DNA from 3 places in the Comamonas sp. CAH-2 genome. Region 3 is predicted to be linked to each of the others. Evidence: riboswitches for the same ligand, from Rfam matches in the RefSeq annotation. Region 3 holds a riboswitch; each other region holds the start of a gene.
The links. A riboswitch is a leader RNA that binds a small molecule or an ion and turns the genes downstream of it on or off. The one in region 3 is predicted to bind cobalamin.
Positions count from the first base shown of each region.

Region 1 (7,132 bases), 260 kb from region 3:
GCAGCAGGCGGCCACCAGGGCGCGTGTCAGGCGGTAGTTCCAGACAATCCCCTGGTTGATGGGGTCGACGGCGTAGCGGGTGCCCGCCAACTGGTTGGCCAGCACCTCGAAGACGGTGCGCACGGAGATCTCGGTCTCGCCGATTGCAATCCCCAGCACGACGGCGACCAGCAGCAGCACCAGCGCGGCCAGGGTCAGCAGACCCCCGCGCAGCCACAGGCCGGCCGCGTGCAGCAGGGCGGGCGCAGGCGGGCGCGCCACGGTCTGCATCAGCACCGTGCGCACCCGGGCGCAGGCCGCGGGGCCCGGCGTGGACGGCCGCGTGTCACTTCGCGCGGCCCTGCAGTTGCAGCACCGCCTCGGCGATCTGCTCCATGCCATCCACCTGGCGGATGGAGCCCTGCAGCGCATCTGCATCCACGATCACGATGCGCTGGTGCTTGACGGCGTCCATGTGCCGGGTGACTGGGTCCTGCTGCAGGAATTCCAGCTTCTTCTGGTAGTCGTCGGCCGGGAAGCGGCGGCGGTCCATGCGGGCGATGATCAGCACCGACGGGTTGGCCTTGGCGACGGTTTCCCAGCCCACGGTGGGCCACTCTTCGGTCGAACTGACGATGTTGCGCAGGCCCAGCGTCTGCATCATGTAGCCGGCCACGCCGTTCTTGCCGGCCATGTAGGGGTCGGCCGCCAGGTCGGCGCTGGAGAACCACAGCGCCGCCGTGAGCGGCTGGCGCTGCGCGCCCTGGACCTTGGCCACGGCCTGGGCCTGGCGGTCGCTGAGGCTCTGGACCAGCTGTGCACCGCGCGCCGGCACGCCGAAGATCTCGGCCAGTTGGCGGATGCTCTTGTACAGGGTCTGGACGTCGTAGCTGGCCGTGCGCGTGCCGTCGGCGCCGACCAGGTTGTTCTTGCCTTCGCAATCGGTCGGCATGGCGTAGGTGGCGATGCGCAGGTCATGGAACTGCTCGCGCGTGGCGACCACGCCGTCCTTACCCACCATCCACTCGAATTGCGAGACCACGAGGGCCGGGCGCTTGCCGATCACCGACTCGAAGCTGGGAATGTTGTCCGACAGGCGCGGTACCTTGTCGTTGATGGCCTTGAACTGCGGCAGCACGGGGTTGAACCACAGGGCGGTGCCCACCACCTTGTCACCCAGGCCCAGGGCGTAGAGCATTTCCGTGCCGCCCTGGCCGATGGTGACCACCGAGGCCGGTGCCCGGTCCAGTTGGAGGCGATGGCCGCAGTTCTGCAGCTGCAGCGGGTAGTCCGCGGCGTGGGCAGACAGGGCGGTGGCCAGCAGGGCGGCGTAGGCAAGGCGTCGAGGCAGCATCAGGGGGCTTCTTTCCAGAAACAGCGGGTACCCCTGGAAGCACTGGCAACACCCCCGCAGCGCGCGAGACCCCGAAAGGCCCTGGCAGGCAGGTCCACGGGACATTGCTCACTTCCCGGACACCCCGCCGGCAATCGATGGTTGGTGCTTTGGCAGGTCTCCTGACTGGCACGTCATCGCGTCGCCCCGCCTTCCCGAATGTGGATTCAGTGGCGGATGGGGCGGGCTCGTTGCCTACAGTTGCGGGGGCAGTTCCATTCGGCCGCCAGACCCTGAAGCGGGCGGCGGTCATTGGATTCCCTCATGCGGCTGGCGGTGGCTGGCGCATGTCCTTGCGGAACCAAAGTTCGGGTAATGTAGCTGATTTTGTAGCGTCTGGCGCAGGCACCGTCTGCGTGGACACCTGTTTCCAGTCTGATATGTCCCTTCCCGAATGCATGGCCATTGCGCCCGTCCACCGCCTGGAGGCGGTGCAGGACTTCTTGCACACGGCCCGCCAGCAGATGTTCGGCACGCTGGTGGATCCGCAGCAAACCCCCGCGGATCTGCAGCATTTTGAGCAGGTGTACGCGGCGGGCACGGGCTGCATGTGGGCGGCCCGGCATCCGCAGCACGGCATGGTGGGCAGCATTGCCTACCGCGCCTACGATGGCCGCTTCGCGCAACTGGATTTCGGCGCGCTGCGCGTGGTGGAGGTGGTGCGCCTGTTCGTCGCCCCGGTGTGGCGCCGGCAGGGGCTGGCCGTTGCCTTGCTGGACCACGTGCGCCAGCACGCCATCGCCCAGGGGGTGCAGCTGCTGTACCTGCACACGCACCCGTTCCTGCCGGGCGCGCTGGAGTTCTGGCAGCAGCAGGGCTTTCAGGTGGTGCAGCGCGAAACGGCCGCGCCCTGGCACACCATCCACATGCAATGCGCCCTGTAGCGCGCGCCGCGCGCAGTCTGCGCCGCGGGGGCGGCAGTCGCTTCTATAATCCGCACTCCAACAGGAGCCCCGCCGCACCCGCGTGCGTGGGGTGAAACGGGAAGTCCGGTGACCTCACACCCTTGGTGTGGAGCATTCCGGCGCAGCCCCCGCTGCTGTAAGCCTGACAGACACACTTCGATGCCACTGGGAGCCCCCCGGGAAGGCGGTGTGCGCTGTATGACGGCAAGCCAGAATACCGACCTGTTGGCACGCAGTTGTATGCCACGGGGTGTGGGCCGTTTGCTGACAGGTTCCATCCCGCCTTGGCGGGGCGCCGGCCCGCCGCACACACACCACCTTCCCGTATGGGCATGCCTTTCCATGGAAATGGCTCGGGGAGAGCATGGACCTCACGTTCAAACAACAGCATGCTGAACGCATGCAGGACAAGAAAGCCCAGGTGCAGGCCGCCATGGCGCGCGCCCAGGTTGAGCGCGGCATCGTCGTGCTGCTGACCGGCCACGGCAAGGGCAAGACCACCTCGGCCTTCGGCATGCTGTACCGGGCCCTGGGCCATGGCCTGCGCGCCGGCGTGGTGCAGTTCATCACGGGCACCCACGCCTCGGGTGAAGTCACCTTTTTGCAGCAGCAGGGGCTGCTGGGGCAGGGGGCGAGGGCCCAGGTGGACTACCACGCCATGGCCACGGGCTGTTCCTGGCAGCGCAGCGACTGGGACGCCGACCTGCCCGCAGCCAACCAGGCCTGGCAGGCGGCGCAGCGCATGCTGGCCGACCCCAGCCTGCGCCTGGTGGTGCTCGACGAGCTGACCTTCATGCTGCAGTACGGCTATCTGGCGCTGCCCCAGCTGCTGCAGGCGCTGGAGCGCCGCCCCGCCGGACAATCGGTGGTCATCACCGGCCGCAGTGCGCCGGCACCGCTGCTGGCGCTGGCGGACACGGTCAGCGAGATCGCCGACACCCGGCATGCCTTCCAGGCCGGCGTGAAGGCGCAGGCGGGCGTGGACTTCTGATGCGGCCACCGCTGCAGGCCCTGCTGCTGGCGCTGTGCGCCGGCCTGCCCATGGCCGTGGGGGCGGGTGCGCTGCCCACGCTGATGTCCACCAACATCTGCGCCGACACCCTGGCGCTGAGCCTGGCAGCGCCGCAGCAGATCCTGTCACTGTCGCGCCAGAGCCAGGATGCGCAGCGCTTTTCCCTGGCCGCCCAGGCCCGGCAGTTTCCCGCCAACGAAGCGACGGCGGAGGACGTGCTGCACTTGCAGCCCCAGGTGGTGCTGGCCTCGCGGCGCTGGAATGCCCGGCACCAGACGGCCTTGCTCCAGCGCCATGGCGTGCAGATCGTGACGGTGCCGTTTCCCACCGACTGGGAGGGCATCTTCAGCAGCACGCGCAAGATGGGCCAGGCCCTGGGGCGCGAGGCCGCCGCGCAGGCGCTGCTGGACAGCCTGTCCGCCAGACTGGCGCAGTTGCGCGCCACACCGCGGCCTTTCAAGGTCCTGTACCTGCGCCCGAATGGCGGCAGCGCGGGTGCGCAGACGCATGTGGACGCCGTGCTGACGGCCGCCGGCCTGCGCAACCATGCCAGCGCGCTGGGCCTGCAGGGCTGGGGGCGCATCGATCTGGAGCGCATCGTGCAGAACCCGCCCGACATCTTCATCACCCCCGGGCTGGTCAATGACGCGGCCTACGCCCGCTCCGGGCTGAGCCGCCATCCGCAGATGCAAAAGCTGCTGCAGCACATCCCCGTGGTGGTGCTGCAGCACAACGACTGGGGCTGCAGCAACTGGCAACTGATCGAGGCGGCCGAGTCGGTGGCCGCCCAGATCGACGCTTTGCCGCGGCCTGCCGCCCGGGTGGCGCTGCGCGAGGGGGCCCCATGATGCGCTGGACCGCACGCACCGGCATGCCCCGTGTCTGGCTGCTGAACACCGGGCTGCTGGCCCTGCTGCTGGTGCTGGCCGGCATCTCCCTGGGCATCGGTTCGGTGTCCATCGGGGTGGCGGACTGGTGGGCGGCGGCCTGGCAGCCCGCAGGCGCCAGCGATCTGGCCGTGCGCCACCAGGCCATCGTGCAGGAAATCCGCCTGCCGCGCGTGGTGCTGGCGGTGCTGGTGGGCATGTCGCTGGGTGTCGCGGGCGCGGCTCTGCAAGGCCTGCTGCGCAATCCGCTGGCAGAGCCCGGCCTGCTGGGCGTCAGCTCCAGCGCCGGCCTGGGTGCCGTGCTGTGCATCTATTTCGGGCTGTGGCACTGGAATGCCTGGCTGTTGCCCACGGTGGCCATGGCCAGCGCGGCCGCCGCCACGCTGGTGCTCTACCGCATCGCCAGCCGGGGCGCTAGCAATCTGACCCTGATTCTGGCGGGCGTGGCCATGTCCTCGCTGATGGCGGCGCTGACGTCGTTGGCCATCAACCTGGCCCCCACGCCCACCGACATGCAGGACATCGTGCTGTGGCTGATGGGCTCGCTGGCCGACCGCAGCTTCGACGAGGTGCGGCTGTGCCTGCCTTTCATTGCACTGGGGCTGCTGATCCTGGCCGGCAGCGGCCGCCAGCTGGATGCGCTGACGCTGGGCGAGGACGAGGCCGCCAGCATGGGCGTGAACCTGCCGCGGCTGCGCGCGCAGGTGATTGCCGGCACGGCGCTGTGCGTGGGTGCCAGCGTGGCGGTGACGGGGTCCATCGGCTTCATCGGGCTGGTGGTGCCGCACCTGTTCCGCAGCCTCGTGGGCTACCGGCCTTCGCGCCTGCTGCTGCCCAGTGCGCTGGGCGGGGCCGTGCTGCTGCTGGGGGCGGACATTGCGCTGCGTCTGCTCAGCGGGCGGGTGGAGCTGATGCTGGGCGTGGTCACGGCCCTGATCGGCGCGCCTTTCTTCTTTTACCTGGTGGTGCGCGAGCGCTGGAGGCATCGCTGATGCGTACGCTGTCGGTCGAGTCGCTGCAGGTGGCATGGCGGGGTCAGACCTGCGTGCAGGACCTATCGTTCCAGGTCCAGTCGGGTGAGCTGTTGGCCCTGATCGGCCCCAACGGCGCCGGCAAGAGCACGGTGCTGCGCGCCCTGGCCCAGCTGCTGCCGCACCAGGGGCGGGTGCTGCTGGATGGCGAGGACCTGGCACGCCTGGCCCCCCACCAGCGCGCCAGGCGCCTGGCCTACCTGGCCCAGGGTGACCAGGTGGCCTGGCCCTTGCAGGTGCGTGACTTCGTGGCACTGGGGCGCCTGCCACACCAAGTCCGCTGGCGCCTGGCGTCGACATCAAAAACCGATAAGAATGCCGTGGATGCTGCGCTGAGCGCTATGCATTTGACGGACATGGCCGAGCGCCACCTGCATGCGCTGTCGGGCGGCGAACGCGCCCGCGCGCGCCTGGCCCGTGCCATGGCCGTGCAGGCGCCGCTGCTGCTGGCCGACGAGCCCGTGGCGGCGCTGGACCCCTACCACCAGCTCAGCGTGATGGAGCTGCTGCGCGCCCAGTGCAATGCCGGCCATGCCGTGGTCGTGGTGTTGCACGATCTCACCCTGGCCAGCCGCTTTTGCGACCGCGTCCTGCTGCTGCAAGGCGGGCGGGCCGTGGCCTGCGGTGCGCCGCGCCATGTGCTGACCCCGGCACACCTGCAGCGTGTCTACCAGGTCCAGGCCATGCATGGCGAGCATGAAAGCCAGGGCTACGTGCTGCCCTGGCGCTGCCGGCCTGGGACAGAACCCTCGGGGGCCGGCGTGCGCTGAAGCCGACGACCCATTTTTCACGGATCACAGGAGTCTTTCGACCATGAACACCCACCAAAAAATTCCCGCCACCATCGTCACCGGCTTTCTGGGCAGCGGCAAGACCACGCTGCTGCGCCACATCCTGGCGAACGCCAATGGCCGTCGCATTGCGGTGATCGTCAACGAGTTCGGCGAGCTGGGCATCGATGGTGACATCCTGCGCGGCTGTGGCATCGGCTGCGAGGACGAGGCCGGCGCGCAAAGCGGCCAGCTGTACGAGCTGGCCAATGGCTGCATGTGCTGCACCGTGCAGGAAGAGTTCTACCCGGTGATGCGCAAGCTGATCGAGCGCCGCGACGAGATCGACCACATCCTCATCGAGACCAGCGGCCTGGCCCTGCCCAAGCCGCTGGTGCAGGCCTTCAACTGGCCCGAAATCAAGAACGCCTGCACGGTCGACGCGGTCATCACCGTGGTCGATGTGCCCGCCACGGCGGCTGGGCAGTTTGCCGCCAACCCCGCGGCCGTCGATGCCCAGCGCAAGCAGGACCCCAACCTGGACCACGAATCGCCGCTGCACGAGCTGTTCGAGGACCAGCTGATCTCCGCCGACCTGGTGGTGCTGACCAAGCTGGACCAAGCCAGCGCCGCCGAGCGCGCGCAGGTCGAAGCCATCGTGCGCGAGGAAGTGCCGGCGCAGGTGAAGATCGTGGCCGCCAGCCATGGCCAGATCGACCTGGACGTGGTGCTGGGCCTGTCCAGCGCCTCGGAAGACAGCATCCATGAACGCGTGGGCCACCACGAGCACGGTGACGACGACCACCACCACGACGAGCACGACCACGACGTGTTCGACTCGGTGGTGGTGCAGCTGCCCGAGGTGGAGCGCGAGGCCTTGCTGGCCCAGCTGGCCGCCATCGTGGCCGAGCACACGGTCTACCGCATCAAGGGCTTTGTGGCCCTGCCGGACAAACCCATGCGCCTGGTGGTGCACGGCGTGGGCAAGCGCTTTGACAGCTACTTCGACCGCCGCTGGCGCGAGGACGAGGCCCGCCAGACCCACCTGGTGTTCATCGGCCACGACCTGGAGGAAGGCGCGATCCGCGCTGCGCTGGACGGCCTGACTGCCGGAGCCTGCTGATGCACCTGCTCGCTGTCCAGCCCGGTGGCTTT
Region 1 is NZ_VSWF01000001.1:189,198-196,329, forward strand. Features, by position in the region: gene FYM52_RS00865 (iron ABC transporter permease) at 1-270, opposite strand, end outside; gene FYM52_RS00870 (ABC transporter substrate-binding protein) at 326-1,333, opposite strand; cobalamin riboswitch at 1,467-1,693, opposite strand; gene FYM52_RS00875 (GNAT family N-acetyltransferase) at 1,753-2,256, shown strand; cobalamin riboswitch at 2,302-2,518, shown strand; gene cobO (cob(I)yrinic acid a,c-diamide adenosyltransferase) at 2,642-3,268, shown strand; gene FYM52_RS00885 (ABC transporter substrate-binding protein) at 3,268-4,137, shown strand; gene FYM52_RS00890 (iron ABC transporter permease) at 4,134-5,168, shown strand; gene FYM52_RS00895 (ABC transporter ATP-binding protein) at 5,168-5,977, shown strand; gene cobW (cobalamin biosynthesis protein CobW) at 6,021-7,100, shown strand; gene cobN (cobaltochelatase subunit CobN) at 7,100-7,132, shown strand, end outside.
Region 1: another riboswitch for cobalamin. It lies ahead of cobO (cob(I)yrinic acid a,c-diamide adenosyltransferase); the one in region 3 lies ahead of FYM52_RS01960 (TonB-dependent siderophore receptor).

Region 2 (7,132 bases), on a different contig from region 3:
GCCAGGCGTTCCTGCATCCGCGCCTCGCCCGGCAGGATGCCCCACAGCGGCTGGCTTTGGTCCTGGGTATCGGTCATGCGCTGGCCCAGGGCCAGCATGCCGCCACATTCGGCCCACACGGGCTTGCCGGCCTGCACGTGCTGCTGCAGGTCGGCCTGCAGCCCGGTGTTGGCCGCCAGGGTGGCGGCGTGCAATTCGGGGTAGCCACCGGGCAGCCAGACGGCATCGCACACCGGCAGGCGCTCGCCCGCCAGGGGCGAGAAGAAGGCCAGGTTGGCGCCCATGGCCTGCAGGCAGTCCAGGTTGGCGGGGTAGATGAAGCTGAACGCCGCATCGCTGGCCACGGCCACGGTGTGCCCGCGCAGCCAGGGCTGGGGGGCTGCCACGGGCTGCGCCGGGGCTGCAAACGCCACCGACCAGCGCTGCCAGTCCTGCCAGTCCATGCGCCCCAGGGGCGTGTCGGCCAGGGCATCGGCCGCGGCATTCAGGCGCGCCATGGCATCGGGCAGCTCGTGGGCTGCCACCAGGCCCAGGTGGCGCTCGGGCAGCAGCTGCGCGTCCTTGCCCGGGCCCATGCGCTGCAAGCCGCCCAGCCACAGCTGCGGGTCGCGCAGGCTGCTTTGCAGCATCTGCGTGTGCATGCCGGTGGCCACGCGGTTGGCCAGCACGCCGGCCCAGGGCACGCCCGGCTGGTACTGCTGCATGCCCAGCACCAACGCGCCAAAGCTGCCTGCCATGGCCGAGGCATCGACCACCAGCAGCACCGGCACGCCCAGCTGGGTGGCCAGATCGGCCGCGGTGGGGCTGCCGTCAAACAGGCCCATCACGCCTTCGATCAGGATCACATCGGCCTGCGCGGCCGCGGCATGCAGGCGCGCGCGCACCTCGTCCATGCCCACCATCCAGCCATCGAGGTTGTGCACCGTGGCCCCGCTGGCCAGTTGGTGCCAGTACGGGTCCAGGTAATCCGGCCCGCACTTGAAGACCCGCACGCGGCGCCCCTGGCGGGCATGCCAGCGCGCCAGCGCCGCGGTGATGGTGGTCTTGCCCTGGCCCGAAGCGGGGGCGGCAATCAGCACCGCCACGCAGTGGTGCACGGGAGGGGATGGAGGAGTGATCAGTGGTGACATGCAAGCTCTCGGGGGTGCCCGCCAGGGCCACGGCGGGCAGATACAGCGTCGGCGGTTACCAGGGCATCCATTTCACGCCCAGCCACAGCGTACGCCCGGCGGTGGCGTAGTCCTTGACCAGGGTGTAGTCACGGTCCAGCGCATTGTCGATGCGCGCGGTCAGCGTGAAGTCCCTGGCCAGCTGGCGCGAGGCGGACAGGTTCACCAGGGTGTAGCCACCCAGGGACTTGACGGCCTCCGCATCGTCGTTGAAGCGGCGGCTGGCCGCCTGCAGCTCGGTGCCCAGGGTCCAGCCCGCCAGGGTGCCCTCAACCCCCAGGGTCGCATAGCGCTGCGAGCGGCGCTGCAGCAAGCGGCCGGTCTGGGCGTTGCGCGGGTTCTGGAAATCCACCGACGCATACCACTTCACCACACCCGCGCGCCAGTTGCCGGCCAGGGTGATGCCTTCCAGCTGGGCCTCGTCCACGTTCAGGTAGCAGCCCTGGCTGAGCGCCACCGGGCAGGTGCCCTGCTTGGCGGCATAGACCACCAGGTTTTCAATCTTGTTGCGGTAGGCCGTGGCGCTGAACGCGCGGTCCTTGTCGCCCCAGCGCAGCCCCAGTTCCATGTTGCGGCTTTCCTCGGGCTTCAGGCTGGCATCGCCGTTCTGCGAGAAGCGCTGGAACAGCGTGGGCACGCGAAAGCCGGTGCCCACCGAGGCCGTGGCCTTCCAGTGCGGGGCGAAGTCCCAGCCATAGGCCAGTGTGGCCGTGCGCTTGCCGCCAAAGTCGCTGTCCCGGTCATGGCGCAGGTTCAGTTGCACGGCGTGCTGCTGCCAGTGCAGGCCATAGCCCAGGCCCAGCGCGTTCTGGTGGCGCGAGCGCGCGTCACCGCCCACCAGGCTGGTATTCTCCAGCGTGTCCTCGCGCCGCTCGGCCAGCACCGAGAAAGTGCCCACGCGGCTGCGCCATTCGTTGTGCACCAGGTAGTTGCGCAGCAGGGTTTCGGTGCGGTAGTGCGTGGCCGTCCAGGTGTCGTAGCCGTGGCGCGACTGGCTCACGGCCACACGCGTGCGCCACGCGGGCGTCCAGTCACCCTGCCAGTTCAGGCCATAGGCATCCAGGGTGCGGACCGCACGGTCGTTGCCCTGGGCGCGGCTGTCGTAGCCAGCGTTCGAATCGCTGGTCAGGGCAGTGACGTCCAGGCGCTGGCCCGCGCTGAGCTGCAGGCCCACGCGCGCATTCGCCGATTTGCGCACGTAGCCGTCCTTGTCCACGTTGCGGCGGGTGCCCCCGGTCTTGGCATCGAAGCCCTCGCTGTCGGCATAGGACAGGCCCAGGGCATAGTCCCAGGCGCCCTGCCCGCCGCTGAATCCGGCCGTGCCCTTCTTGGTGCCGTACGAGCCCGCGCCCACGGACACATGGGGCTTGAAGCCGGTCTCGCCACGGCGGGTGAAGATCTGCACCGTGCCCGCCATGGCATCCGAGCCATACAGCGCACCGACCGCGCCGCGCAGCACCTCGATGCGCTCGATCGATTCCAGCGGCAGCGTCTCCCAGGGGGCGCCGCCGGAGCCATTCTGGGCATCGATGCGGATGCCGTCGACATACACCGCCGTGTGCTGCTTGTGCGCCCCGCGCAGGAACAGGTTGGTGTCCGAACCCGGGCCACCGGTGCGGGTGATCTGGATGCCCGGCACCTTGGCCATGACATCTTCCAGCGCCAGGGCGCCGCTGCGCTCCAGGGCCTCCCCGTCCAGCACCGTCACATCCGCCAGCACTTCGCTCAGGCGCTGCTCGGAGCGCGTGGCCGAGACCACCACCTCATCCAGGGCCGCCGCGGCCGCCGGCAGCACCAGGCCCGCCAGACAGACCACCGCCAGAGAGACCGGGCGCCACGCCATCGCCGGCATCCAGGCACGCTGACGCCGTTGTTCGAACACATTCATTGGAAACATCACCAGATTCCACCCGTGTCAGCCTCCCCGCCGACAATGGGCAAACATGCCTGCCCTGGGGGCAGACACACGAATGTTGGCCGGTATCCGGGCTGGTCCCTCAGTCCATCGCCTTCCCACGTGCTTGTTCAAGGCACCCAGTGGCTGTGTTGATGGAGGGGCGCTATGACGGGCGCCAGGGACTCACCGTTGCGGGGGCAGCGCAGGCTAGGTCAGGTCGAAGGCCGACCCACCATCCTGCTTCCCGTTGAACTGCAATCTTGCGAACCAAGTTGCGAGCACCAACAATGCAAGCTGGCGATTCTAACTGGACGTGACGGGCCATGGTGCACCGCACAGCAGTGCCGCAGCCAGGCGCAGGGCTGCACAAAAAATGAGCAGCATCCGCACAAAAACAAAGGGCTTCAGATACAAACCTATCTGAAGCCCTTATTCATTCAGCGCCAGGCGCTATCTTTTCAAATCCTGCCCAGCGCCCGGTCCACGCCCAGGTTGGCCAGGGCATCGGCCCGCTCGTTGCCCGGATCGCCCGCATGGCCCTTGACCCAGCGCCACTCGATGCGGTGTCCCGCACCGCTGACCAGCGCATCCAGCGCCTGCCACAGCTCGACGTTCTTCACCGGCTGCTTGGTCGAGGTCTTCCAGCCCTTGGCTTTCCAGCCGTGGATCCATTCCGTGATGCCCTTTCGCACGTACTCGCTGTCCAGGAACAGCGTCACATCGCAGGGGCGCTTGAGGGCGCGCAACGCTTCGATCACGGCGGTCAGCTCCATGCGGTTGTTGGTGGTCTCGCGCTCGCCGCCAAACAACTCCTTGGTGTGCGGCCCGGCCTGCATCAGCACGCCCCAGCCGCCCGGCCCCGGGTTGCCCTTGCAGGCCCCGTCCGTGTAAATCACTACTTGGTTCAAATTTCTTTCCTTTGTGGTGCTTGCTGGCACGCGGCCGCCGGGCGGGCCTGCGCCGCGGGCGCACGTTTGCGCCACGCAGGCTCCAGCAGGCGCATGCCATGCACCTTTTTCACAGCCAGCACGCAGTATGCACCGCCCAGCACCGGCCAGGCCTTGTTGCCCAGCCTATCCATCCAGCGCCAGCGCTGCAGCCAGGCTGGCGCCTCCAGCGCCGGGGCGTGGCAACCGAAATCGGCGGCCACCACGTCCATGGCCAGCACCTGCAGCCAATCGCGCACGCGCCAGTACGGCAGGCCGCGCCAGGCGTTCAACCCAGGCTCCGGCACACGCTCCAGCCCATGCTGAAGCCCCCACAGGCTATAGGGGTTGAGCCCAAACAGCAGCAGCCGCCCTTCGGGCACCAGCACGCGCACCGCTTCGCGCAAGGCAGCATGCGGGTCCTGGCAATGTTCGAGGGTGTGGGGCAGGACCAGCAGGTCGACGCTGGACTCGGCGAACGGCAGTGCCTCGGGGGCGCACAACAGTTGTACACCTTCAGGGACTTGGCAAGCCCCGGGTTCAAGGTTCCAATCGGTGCTTTGCGCGGCCACCCAGCGGTTGGGCATGCGGTTGTGGCGCAGCGCTTGCAGCAGGGGCCAGCCCAGTTGCACGCTGTGATAGCCGAAAATATCCGCCACCGCCTCATCACACCGCTGCTGCTCCCAGTCGAGCAGATAGCGGCCAAATGCCTTGGCCATCCACGGATGGCCCTCTTGCTTTGCATCGTTCATGAACCTGTTGCCGTTGCCTGCGTTTTCTGACAATTACATCTGGCTGCTGCACGACGGCCAGCACGCCGTGGTGGTGGACCCTGGCGACGCCGGGCCCGTTCAAGCGGCGCTGCACGCCCAGGGCCTGCAGCTGCAAGCCATTCTAGTGACCCACCACCATGCCGACCATGTCGGCGGCGTGGACGCGCTGTGCCGCGCCACCGGCGCCACGGTCTACGGCCCGGCCTACGAGCCCCTGCCCGAGCCCGTGGTGCGCGTCGACGCGCACAGCCGCATCCGCCTGCTGGGGCAGGACTGGCAGGTGCTGGAAGTGCCCGGCCACACCGCCGGCCACATCGCCTGGTACTGCGCCCCCGCGGATGCGGCCCCGCTGCTGTTTTGCGGCGACACGCTGTTCTCCGGCGGCTGTGGCCGCCTGTTCGAGGGCACGGCGCAGCAGATGTACGACTCGCTGCAGACGCTGGCGGCTTTGCCACACGACACCCGTGTGTTTTGCGCCCATGAATACACTCTGAGCAATCTGAAATTTGCCTGCGCGGTGGAACCAAGCAACCCGGCCCTGCTCCAATATCGCGCGCGTTGCGAGGCACTGCGCCAGCAACAGCAGCCCACCCTGCCCTCGACGCTGGGGCAGGAGCTGGCAATCAACCCTTTTCTACGTTGCGACGTTACAGAGGTTGCGCACAGCGCACACCACTTTTGCTCCACCGTAGACCCTACACAACCCGCCAGCGTGTTCGCAGCGCTGCGTGAATGGAAAAACGCATTCCGATGAATTTGCGCCATCTTTTAGTCCTCGCCAGCGTGGTTTGGCTCGCTGGTTGCGCGACCGCCCCCTCCACCTCCTCGTACGACGGTCCGCTCAAGCCCATCACCCGCGCCTCCCCCGGCACCTCCAAGGTCACCTCGCTGGAATACAACAGCGACCTGTGGGAACGCATCCGCCGCGGCTTTGCCATGCCCGACCTGGAGCACGAGCTGGTCGGCAGCCAGGAGCAGTGGTACGGCAGCCGCCCCGACTACATCGAGCGCATGACCACACGCTCCAGCAAGTACCTCTTCCACATCGTGGAGGAGCTGGAGCAGCGCAACATGCCGATGGAGCTGGCCCTGCTGCCCTACATCGAGAGCGCCTTCAATCCCCAGGCCGTGTCCAGCGCCAAGGCCGCCGGCATGTGGCAGTTCATGCCGGCCACGGGTTCGTACTTCGAGCTGACCCAGAACGCGTTCCGGGACGACCGCCGCGATGTGCTGGCCTCCACCCGCGCGGCCCTGGACTACCTGGAAAAGCTGCACCGCATGTTCGGCGACTGGCACCTGGCCCTGGCCGCCTACAACTGGGGCGAAGGCAGCGTCGGGCGCGCCATCAAACGCAATGAACGCATGGGCCTGGAGACCAGCTACACCGACCTGAACATGCCCGGCGAAACGCGTAACTATGTGCCCAAGCTGCAAGCGGTGAAGAACATCATTGCCCACCCGGAAAAGTTCAACATCGAGCTGCCCAACATCGAGAACCACCCCTACTTCCAGGCGGTGGAGATCAAGCGCGACATGGACATCGAGTTGGTCGCCCGCCTGGCCGACGTGCGCCTGGAGGACTTCAAGGCACTCAACCCCTCCTTCAGCCGCCCGACGATCTTTGCCGCCGGCACCACCCAGATCCTGCTGCCCTGGGACAACGCCAAGGTGTTCCAGCGCAACCTGGCCGCCTACGATGACGACCAGTACGCCAGCTGGACCGTCTGGGTCGCTCCCAGCACCATGACGGTAGCCAATGCCGCCCAGCGGGTCGGCATGAGCGAGACCGACCTGCGCAGCGTCAACCGCATTCCGCCGCGCATGATGATCAAGGCCGGATCGGCCCTGATGGTGCCGCGCTCGCCCCAGCACCGCCAGGACGTGTCCACGCACATCGCCGACCACGGTACCCTGGCCTTTGCGCCGGAGATTACCGAAGTGACGCGCCGCACCGCAGTCAAGGTGCTGCGTGGCGACAACATGGCCAAGGTGGCCAGCCGCCATGGCGTGACCGTGGCCAACCTGGCGCGCTGGAACGACATGAAGCCCACGGCCGCGCTGCGTGCCGGCCAGTCGCTGGAGGTGTACAAGACCGTACGCGTCAGCGCCGCTCCCACCCGCACCGCACAGGTCAGCAAGAGCACCAAGGCAAGCAACACCTCCAAGCGCCCGCGTGCCACCGGAACCGCGAAAGAGAAACCCGTGGTCACCAAGGTGGCACAGCAAACGCGCGGCGACACGCCGACCAAGCGCAAGCGCTGAGCGCAGACGACCAAAAGGTCCCTGGAAAACCAGGGCCCTTTTTGTTTTGGGGAGGGTGTGCTGGAGCCATTCACAACCATCAGCCCCGCGGAGATGGGCGCTTGG
Region 2 is NZ_VSWF01000005.1:23,772-30,903, reverse strand. Features, by position in the region: gene FYM52_RS05300 (cobyrinate a,c-diamide synthase) at 1-1,130, opposite strand, end outside; gene FYM52_RS05295 (TonB-dependent receptor domain-containing protein) at 1,186-3,066, opposite strand; cobalamin riboswitch at 3,127-3,367, opposite strand; gene rnhA (ribonuclease HI) at 3,525-3,974, opposite strand; gene FYM52_RS05285 (class I SAM-dependent methyltransferase) at 3,971-4,744, opposite strand; gene gloB (hydroxyacylglutathione hydrolase) at 4,743-5,519, shown strand; gene FYM52_RS05275 (transglycosylase SLT domain-containing protein) at 5,516-7,027, shown strand.
Region 2: another riboswitch for cobalamin. It lies ahead of FYM52_RS05295 (TonB-dependent receptor domain-containing protein); the one in region 3 lies ahead of FYM52_RS01960 (TonB-dependent siderophore receptor).

Region 3 (7,132 bases):
TCGCGAAGATGCGCCCCAGGGCGAGCAGATCGTGGAAGGTGTCCTCCAGCGACACGCGCTCGCGCGCGACCTGGCGGATGCAGGATTCGCTGAGCACATAGCTGGCAATGCCCAGCGCCTGCAGGCTGGCGGGCGTGATCTGCCCTTGGCGAAAGCCGTAGGACCAGCCGGAGAAGACAAAGTCCGGCTGGGCGTTGATCAAGGTCTCCAGGTTCATGCCCTGGTTGGAGAGGTCGGGCACCGTCGCCAGCAGCGGCTGCTGGGCGGGTGGCAAACGGGTGATGTCGCGCAGGCCGCCGTAGCCCACCAGCCGGTCCTGCAGCCCCAGGGCCAGGAACATCTCGGTGATGTTGATGCCGTGGGTGACGGCGCGCTGGGGCACCTGGGTGTAGGTGACCGGCTGGCCACAGACGTCCACCGTGACAGGCGCCCGCGCTGCAGGAACGGCCTGGGCGGGTGCATCCCGCACCTCGGGCGGGCGTGGGTCGGAGCAGGCCACCAGCGCCAGGCCCGCCAGCGCGGGGATGGCACGGCGCCGCCAGCCACTCGAAAACAAGAGCTGGTTGCGCAGGTGTTGATTGGTTTTCATGGTGTTTTGGCTATGAATGCAAGTCAATACATGCGCTAACAGCTACTGTTTTTGAGAGATCGCCCTGGGTCAGAACGCGAACTCGGCGCTCAGGTCCACGCGGCGGCCTTCGCCGGGATAGGCCTGTGCGGCGGTGGCGCTGGAGACGGCGGAGTAGGTGTAGAGCTTGTCGCTCAGGTTGCGCACCGTCAGGCGGTAGGTGCTGAGCGGGTGGGGGCGCCAGCTCAGCGCGGCATCCCACACGGTGTAGCCAGCGCTGCTGGCGGTGTTGGCGGTGTCCGCAAAGCGCTGCCCCACGGCGCGCGCCCCCAGCGAGGCCTGCCAGCGGCCCAGGCTGCTGGGGGTGGTGTAGTGCAGCCACAGGTTGGCGGTGTTGCGCGCCACATTGGCCGGGCGGTTGCCGGATCGATCGGCCCCACCGGCTTCCAGCAGCCTGTCGTACTGCGCATCGACGAACGCGTAGTTGCCCTCGACGCGCCAATGCGGCGACAGGCGCAGCGCGGCACTCAGCTCGAGCCCCTGCGCGCTTTGCTCGCCGCCCTGCACGGACAGCAGGCTGTTGTTCGGGTCGCGGGTGATGATGTCTTTCTTCTCGATGCGGTAGGCTGCGGCCGTCCATTCACCCTGGCCCTGGGCCCACTGTTGCTTCAGCCCCAGCTCGATCTGGCGTGCCGTGGTCAGCTTGAACGGGCGGTTGCCCAGGTTCAGCGTCAGCACATTGGTGACGGGGTCGTGGCCTTGGGACAGCTGGCCATACAGGCTGGTGCGGGCGTTGAGCCGGTGCGTCACCCCCAGCCGCCAGGCCGTGCCGCCCAGGCGCTTGTCGAAGGAGCCGCTGCCCACCAGGTCCTGGCGCTCAAAGTCTGTGATGTCGCGGCGGATGCCGGCCAGCAGCAGCCAGCGATCGCTGAGCGTCCAGGCGTCCTCGACATAGAAATCGTGCGTGGTCGCCTGGGTGCGGTAGCTGGGTAGCATGGGCGAGGCATTGGGCCAGTGCCCCAGCGACGGGTCGTTCACGCCGACCAGGTCGCTGCCGGCGTAATCGTTGCGGGCAAAGTCGAATTGGGCCTGGCTGGCTTCCCAGCCGATGACCAGCTTGTGCGCCCCGGTCTGGATGGCGGCCTCCAGCCGGTTGCCGGTTTGCACCAGGTCGTGCGACAGCTCCAGATAGTCCGAGAGCGCCACCTGTTGGGTCGCCGGCAGGTAGCGGTAGGCCTCGATGTTGCGCCAGTAGCGGTTGGCCTGGAAGCGGTAGAGCTCGTTGCTCACGGTCAGCCAGGCGTTGGCCTGGTACTGGGCCCGGGCGCGCAGGCGCTGGTCCTGGATGCGGATGCGGCTGTCGGTGGTGTTGAAGTTGCGGCCCAGCAGCTCGGGCACGATGGCGCCGTTGAGCGTGGGGGTGCCGAAATAGCGCGCGGGCCGTTCGTCACTCACATCGGCCAGCAGCTCCAGGCGCAGCGCGGGCGTGGGCTGCCAGCGCAGCGTGCTCATCAGCTTGCCGCCACGGGCACGGGCCATGTCGTGCTCACCGTTGGTGTAGTGGCCATAGGCGTCGACCCGGTAGGTCACCGTGTCGCTCAGCGCCCCGCCCATGCCCAGGCCCAGCCTGGACGCGCCGTGTGAGCCGGCACCGACCAGCACCTCGCGCACCGTTTCGCGCGTGGGCTGCTTGCGCACGACGTTCGCTGTGGCACCGACGGTGCCCGTGCCATAGACGATGGAGGCCGGGCCGCGCAGCACCTCCACACGCTCATAGCCCCAGCTGTTGGCCGGGTAGGGCGTGGTCGACGAGGCCACACTCAGGCGCACGCCGTCTTCGGCAATGCCGACCGAGTTGGTGCCCGTAAACCCGCGGGTGCTGAAGGACAGGCTGCTGTAGCTGGTCGCAGACAGCGGCGTCATGCCCACGGTGCGGCCGATGATGTCGGCCATGCGGCTGTCCCCGCGCTCCTGCCAGGTTTGCTCGCCCACCGTGTCCAGGCTGGCCGGCAGATCGCGCGTGGCGATGCCGGTGCGACTGCCTGAGGTGGTGGCGTGCGACAGGCCCAGGCCGCCTTCGGCACGGTCCGTGACGTGGACCGTGGGCAGTTGGGCTGGAGGGGCGGCGCTGTCGCGCAGGGTGGGGGCCGGTTCGGCCGGAGCATCCGCAGCGATGGCGCAGGCCGCAGGTACAAGCCCAATCAGGGCGAAAGGCAAGGCGAGATGGTGCATGGTGTCAAAAGAGGCTGGCCGTCTGCCTGCAAGTGACGAATCCATGCTGCGAAGCTGAGGCTGCGTACGCAGCTCTTGTCGCTAGCTGGTGGCCATCACGCTGCTCCCCGCAGACGGTCGTTGCACATGCTGGCAAGAGGAGGGTGAGCTCCATTGCACAGCGCTCAACAGGCCGGTATCCGGGCTGACAGATGGCCAAAGGCCTGCCGATCGCCTTCCCAGCGCTTCCGCACACCCCGTGAGGGGCCACGTAAAACGCCAGTGGCTGGTTCTTGCATGCAAGAACCCTGATTCGGATTGATCTGCTTACCGTTGCGGGGGCAGCCAGGGCATTGCACCCTGTTCCCGTTTAACCCGGGATTGAACCCGGGCACCTGTTGCGTGAAATTGGCTGGGAAATGGGGCGCACAGCGTGCGCCGCCACCTTTCCGGTCCAATTTGCGGCTCAGTATATCGTAGCAACGGTGCAAGTTTGGATGCGCCGTGGACAAGGGGACGGACCCGCAGGAGTGCCCCACGGCCATTCACCCTCGGACCACACGAGCTGACAAGGTCCGCGCCCTGGTGTTAGTCCAGGCCCTGCAGGCGCAGTCGCCGTGGGCGGTTGCCATGCCCCGCACCATGTGCAGCCAGCGCAGGCTGGGGGCGCCCCTCCTGCCGCAAATGCGCGTGTCTGCGGCCATGGGCCTCGGTGGGGAAGGTTTCCAGTTCCAGGCTGCCAGAAGCAAGCGGTTCAATCGAACGGTACTTCGTTCAACACATTCAATGCCGCATCAAATGCCAGCGTTTCTATGCGTAGTTTGAGCACGGCAAACTGGTCTGGACGCAGCCTGGGTGCCAGTCCAGGGGCCAGGGCCTCCCAGTGGTCCAGGGCGTCCAGATCATGGCGCTGCAAGGCGGCACGCAGCGATTCGAGATGGGCGCGCGTGGCCGCATCCAGCGGAGGCAACACCGGCGCCTCGCCCCCGGTGACATCGTGGCCAGTGTTCCCCTCCACGCCTGCATCCGCAGCTTTGGCATCGTCCTCTGCGGGGGCCAGCACGGCGTCCCACCCCTGCAAGCTCGGTTGGATTTGGGCGATCAATGCCCGCAGCTTCTCCGTTTGCTGCGACTTGGCGGCGTCTTCAGCCTGGCTGATCAATTGGTACAGCTGTTCAGCGCCCATCGAGCCCGACATGCCTTTGAGGTCGTGCAGTCTGGTTTTCAAAGCCTGAAAATCTTCCGCCGTTGGCGTTGCCGAAGGCATCGCTAAATGGTGCACGCCATCCAGGATGCGCCGCGCCAGTTGCCATAGCAGCGGCGCGTGCCCCTTGAGCCGGACAAACGACTGGATGGCCGACACGCCCGGCAGTGCAGGCCAATCACCGGGGACCGATGCCGAGTTGGCGGCAGGGGCGGGCGCTGCCACCATGCGATTGCGCTGCGCCAGTGCCGGCAGACAACGCCAGAGAATGCGGATCAACTCCGGTGGATCAAAAGGTTTGCCGACGACGGCGTTCATACCGGCGTCCATGGCCTCGGTCTGTTCTGTCAATGAGACCCCGGCGGTAAGTCCAATCACAGGCAGTTGGGCCGTATGCTGGGCCGCACGGATCTGCCGCGTGGCATCCAGCCCATTGAGTACCGGCATGTGCACATCCATGAGCACGGCATCGTAGGGTGGTGCACTCGCTTGCAGCATGGCAAGGGCTGCCTGGCCATTGGCGGTAACGTCGACGGTGGCGCCTTCGGATTTCAGGATCAGCGCAGCAATTTCCTGGTTGGTTTCGTTGTCATCCACCACCAGCAGGCGTGCGCCCAACAGACCACGCCCGGCAGGGATGGGCGGTACCGCATCCCGGTGCAGCAACAGTCCGGCACTGCGATACATGGGGAGGGTGACCACAAACAGGCTGCCTTGGCCCGCGGTGCTGTGCACCTCGACAGTGCCACGCATCATCTCCACCAGCTGCTTGACAATTGACAGGCCCAGCCCGGTGCCCCCATATCGGCGGGTGGTGGACAGATCGGCTTGCACGAATGGCGCAAACAGGCGCTTGCGGGCTTCTTCATCGATGCCGATACCGGTGTCCTTGACACTGATCTGCACCTGGAACGTGCCGCTGCCCAGTGCCTTGTGGCGCACGGTCAGACGCACTTCTCCGGCGTCCGTGAATTTGATGGCATTGCTCAGCAGGTTGATGAGGATTTGCTGCAGGCGAACGCTGTCGCCTTCCAGAGGCTGGGGCACAGGTTCATCCACATCCACCACAAAGGCCACGCCTTTTTCACGCGCCTGCAGGGCGATCAGCGCAGCGACATCGCGCACCACCTGGTTCAGATCAACGGGCACACGCTCCAACGCCATCTCGCCGGCCTCGATCTTAGAGAAGTCCAAAATATCATTGATGACCGCCAGAAGCGCCTTGCCGGCGACCTGGACGCTGCGCAGCATGCCTTGCTGCTCTTCACTCAAGGCGGTGCGTGACAGCAGGTACGACAGGCCCAGCACGGCATTCATCGGTGTGCGAATTTCATGGCTCATATTCGCCAGAAAGCGGCTCTTGGCATCATTTGCCGCATTCGCCTGGTGCATGGCGACGCGCAGCGATTGCTCCTGCTCCAAGCGCAGGCGAATGTCTGAAGCGATGCCCAGATAACCGATGAACTGATCGCTGGCATCCTGCATCCGTGTCACTGCCAGCGAGACCGGCACACGCAAACCATCGGCACGCACCATGGACCACTGCGTCTTGGGATTCTGTGTGGCTTGGTAGAACTTGGCCATGTCGGTCGGCCCACGGAATCCGAGCATGGGAAACTCAATGCCATCGTCGTCGAGGCTCTCGGCCGGATCCCCACCATTCACTTCCAGAAACTCCAGGACTTGCATTTTCCCTACGACGGTATCGGCGTCCGTGTTGAGCAGCAGCTCAGCCCCCCGGTTCAGCAGCGAGACTACGCCCCGCGTGTCGGTCGCCACAATTGCAACTTGGGTCGATGCCTCCAGCACGGAGCGCAGCAGTGCCAGGGTGCGTTGCAGCTCCAGCTCGGTGCGCTTGCGGTCCGTGATGTCGGTACGGATGGAGACGTACTTCTCCACACGACCTTGTGCATCGATGAACGGCGCAACGACGCTGTCTACCCAATAGAGGGTTCCATCCTTGGCGCGATTGCAGACTTCGGCGTGCCAGCTGCGCCCGCTGCTGATGGAGCGCCACATGCCCACCCAGAAGGCGCGCGGATGTTCGCCGGAGTTGACGATGCGATGGTTCTGCCCCAGAAGCTCTGCGCGCGCAAACCCTGAAATGTGGCAAAAGGCATCGTTGACTTCGATGATGCGCCCCGTCCGGTCGGCCACAGACACAATCGCATGCTGGTTCAGCGTTTGCAGCAGGGCAATGTTGTCGCGCTGTGCCGCAGCAAGCTGCAGGCGGCTTTCGGTCAGCTCGGTCACATCGTGCACAAAGGCGTAGAAGCCCTTGACGGCACCATCCTGGACGTCCGGCAGGAAATGCAAGAGCATGTGGCGCGCAGGCTCGGAGGCGGTGGCCGGGCGTGTTTGCTCAAAGCTGCGGGGCTCACCCGCTAACGCGGCCTCAACATGGGGCCGGCAAAGCTCGTACATCTCCCGACCAATGAGCTCGCGCAAGTGCATGCCATGGACTTTGGCCGGTTCGATGTGGAACCAATCCCCATACGCCCGGTTGGCAACACGGTTGCGCAGCGCCAAATCCCAGTAACCAATTTGCGAAGGCATCGCATCCAGCACCGTTTGCAGCGCATGGCGTGCGGTTTCCAGGTCTGTGGTGCGCTCGCGGACCTGGTCCTCCAGGGTCGCATTGAGCTCTGCGACACGACGGGCAGTGGCCCGCACTTCACGGACATCGCGCAAGGTCTTGGCCAGGCCCACCACGCGGCCATCGGCACCAACAATCGGCCCGGCTGAAATGGACACCTCGATCATGCTGCCATCGCGGTGACTGCGCACGGTCTCATAGGCTTTGACATGCTCGCCCTGGGCGACTCTGGCCAGCATGGATTCGTCCTCATCCCTGAGCTGGGGCGGCACCAGCAGCTCTTGGGCCGTGTGACCCAGGACATCGGCCGAGTCATGGCCGAAAAGACGTTTGGCACCGTCGTTCCAGTCCGTGATGATGCCTTCCAAGGTTTGCACAATGATGGCGTCTTCCGAGCCTTCCACGATGGCCGCACGCCGTGCTTGCTCCAGGCGCTGCACGCGGCCGCGATGCCCCAGGTGCAGCACCGACATCGCCAAGGCGGACATCAACAATCCCAGCAACCCGGCCTCCATGGCCTTGCGCTCCGGAGAGGGCTGGCGCAGTGAATCGA
Region 3 is NZ_VSWF01000001.1:444,451-451,582, forward strand. Features, by position in the region: gene FYM52_RS01955 (ABC transporter substrate-binding protein) at 1-589, opposite strand, end outside; gene FYM52_RS01960 (TonB-dependent siderophore receptor) at 659-2,800, opposite strand; cobalamin riboswitch at 2,953-3,193, opposite strand; gene FYM52_RS01965 (PAS domain S-box protein) at 3,534-7,132, opposite strand, start outside.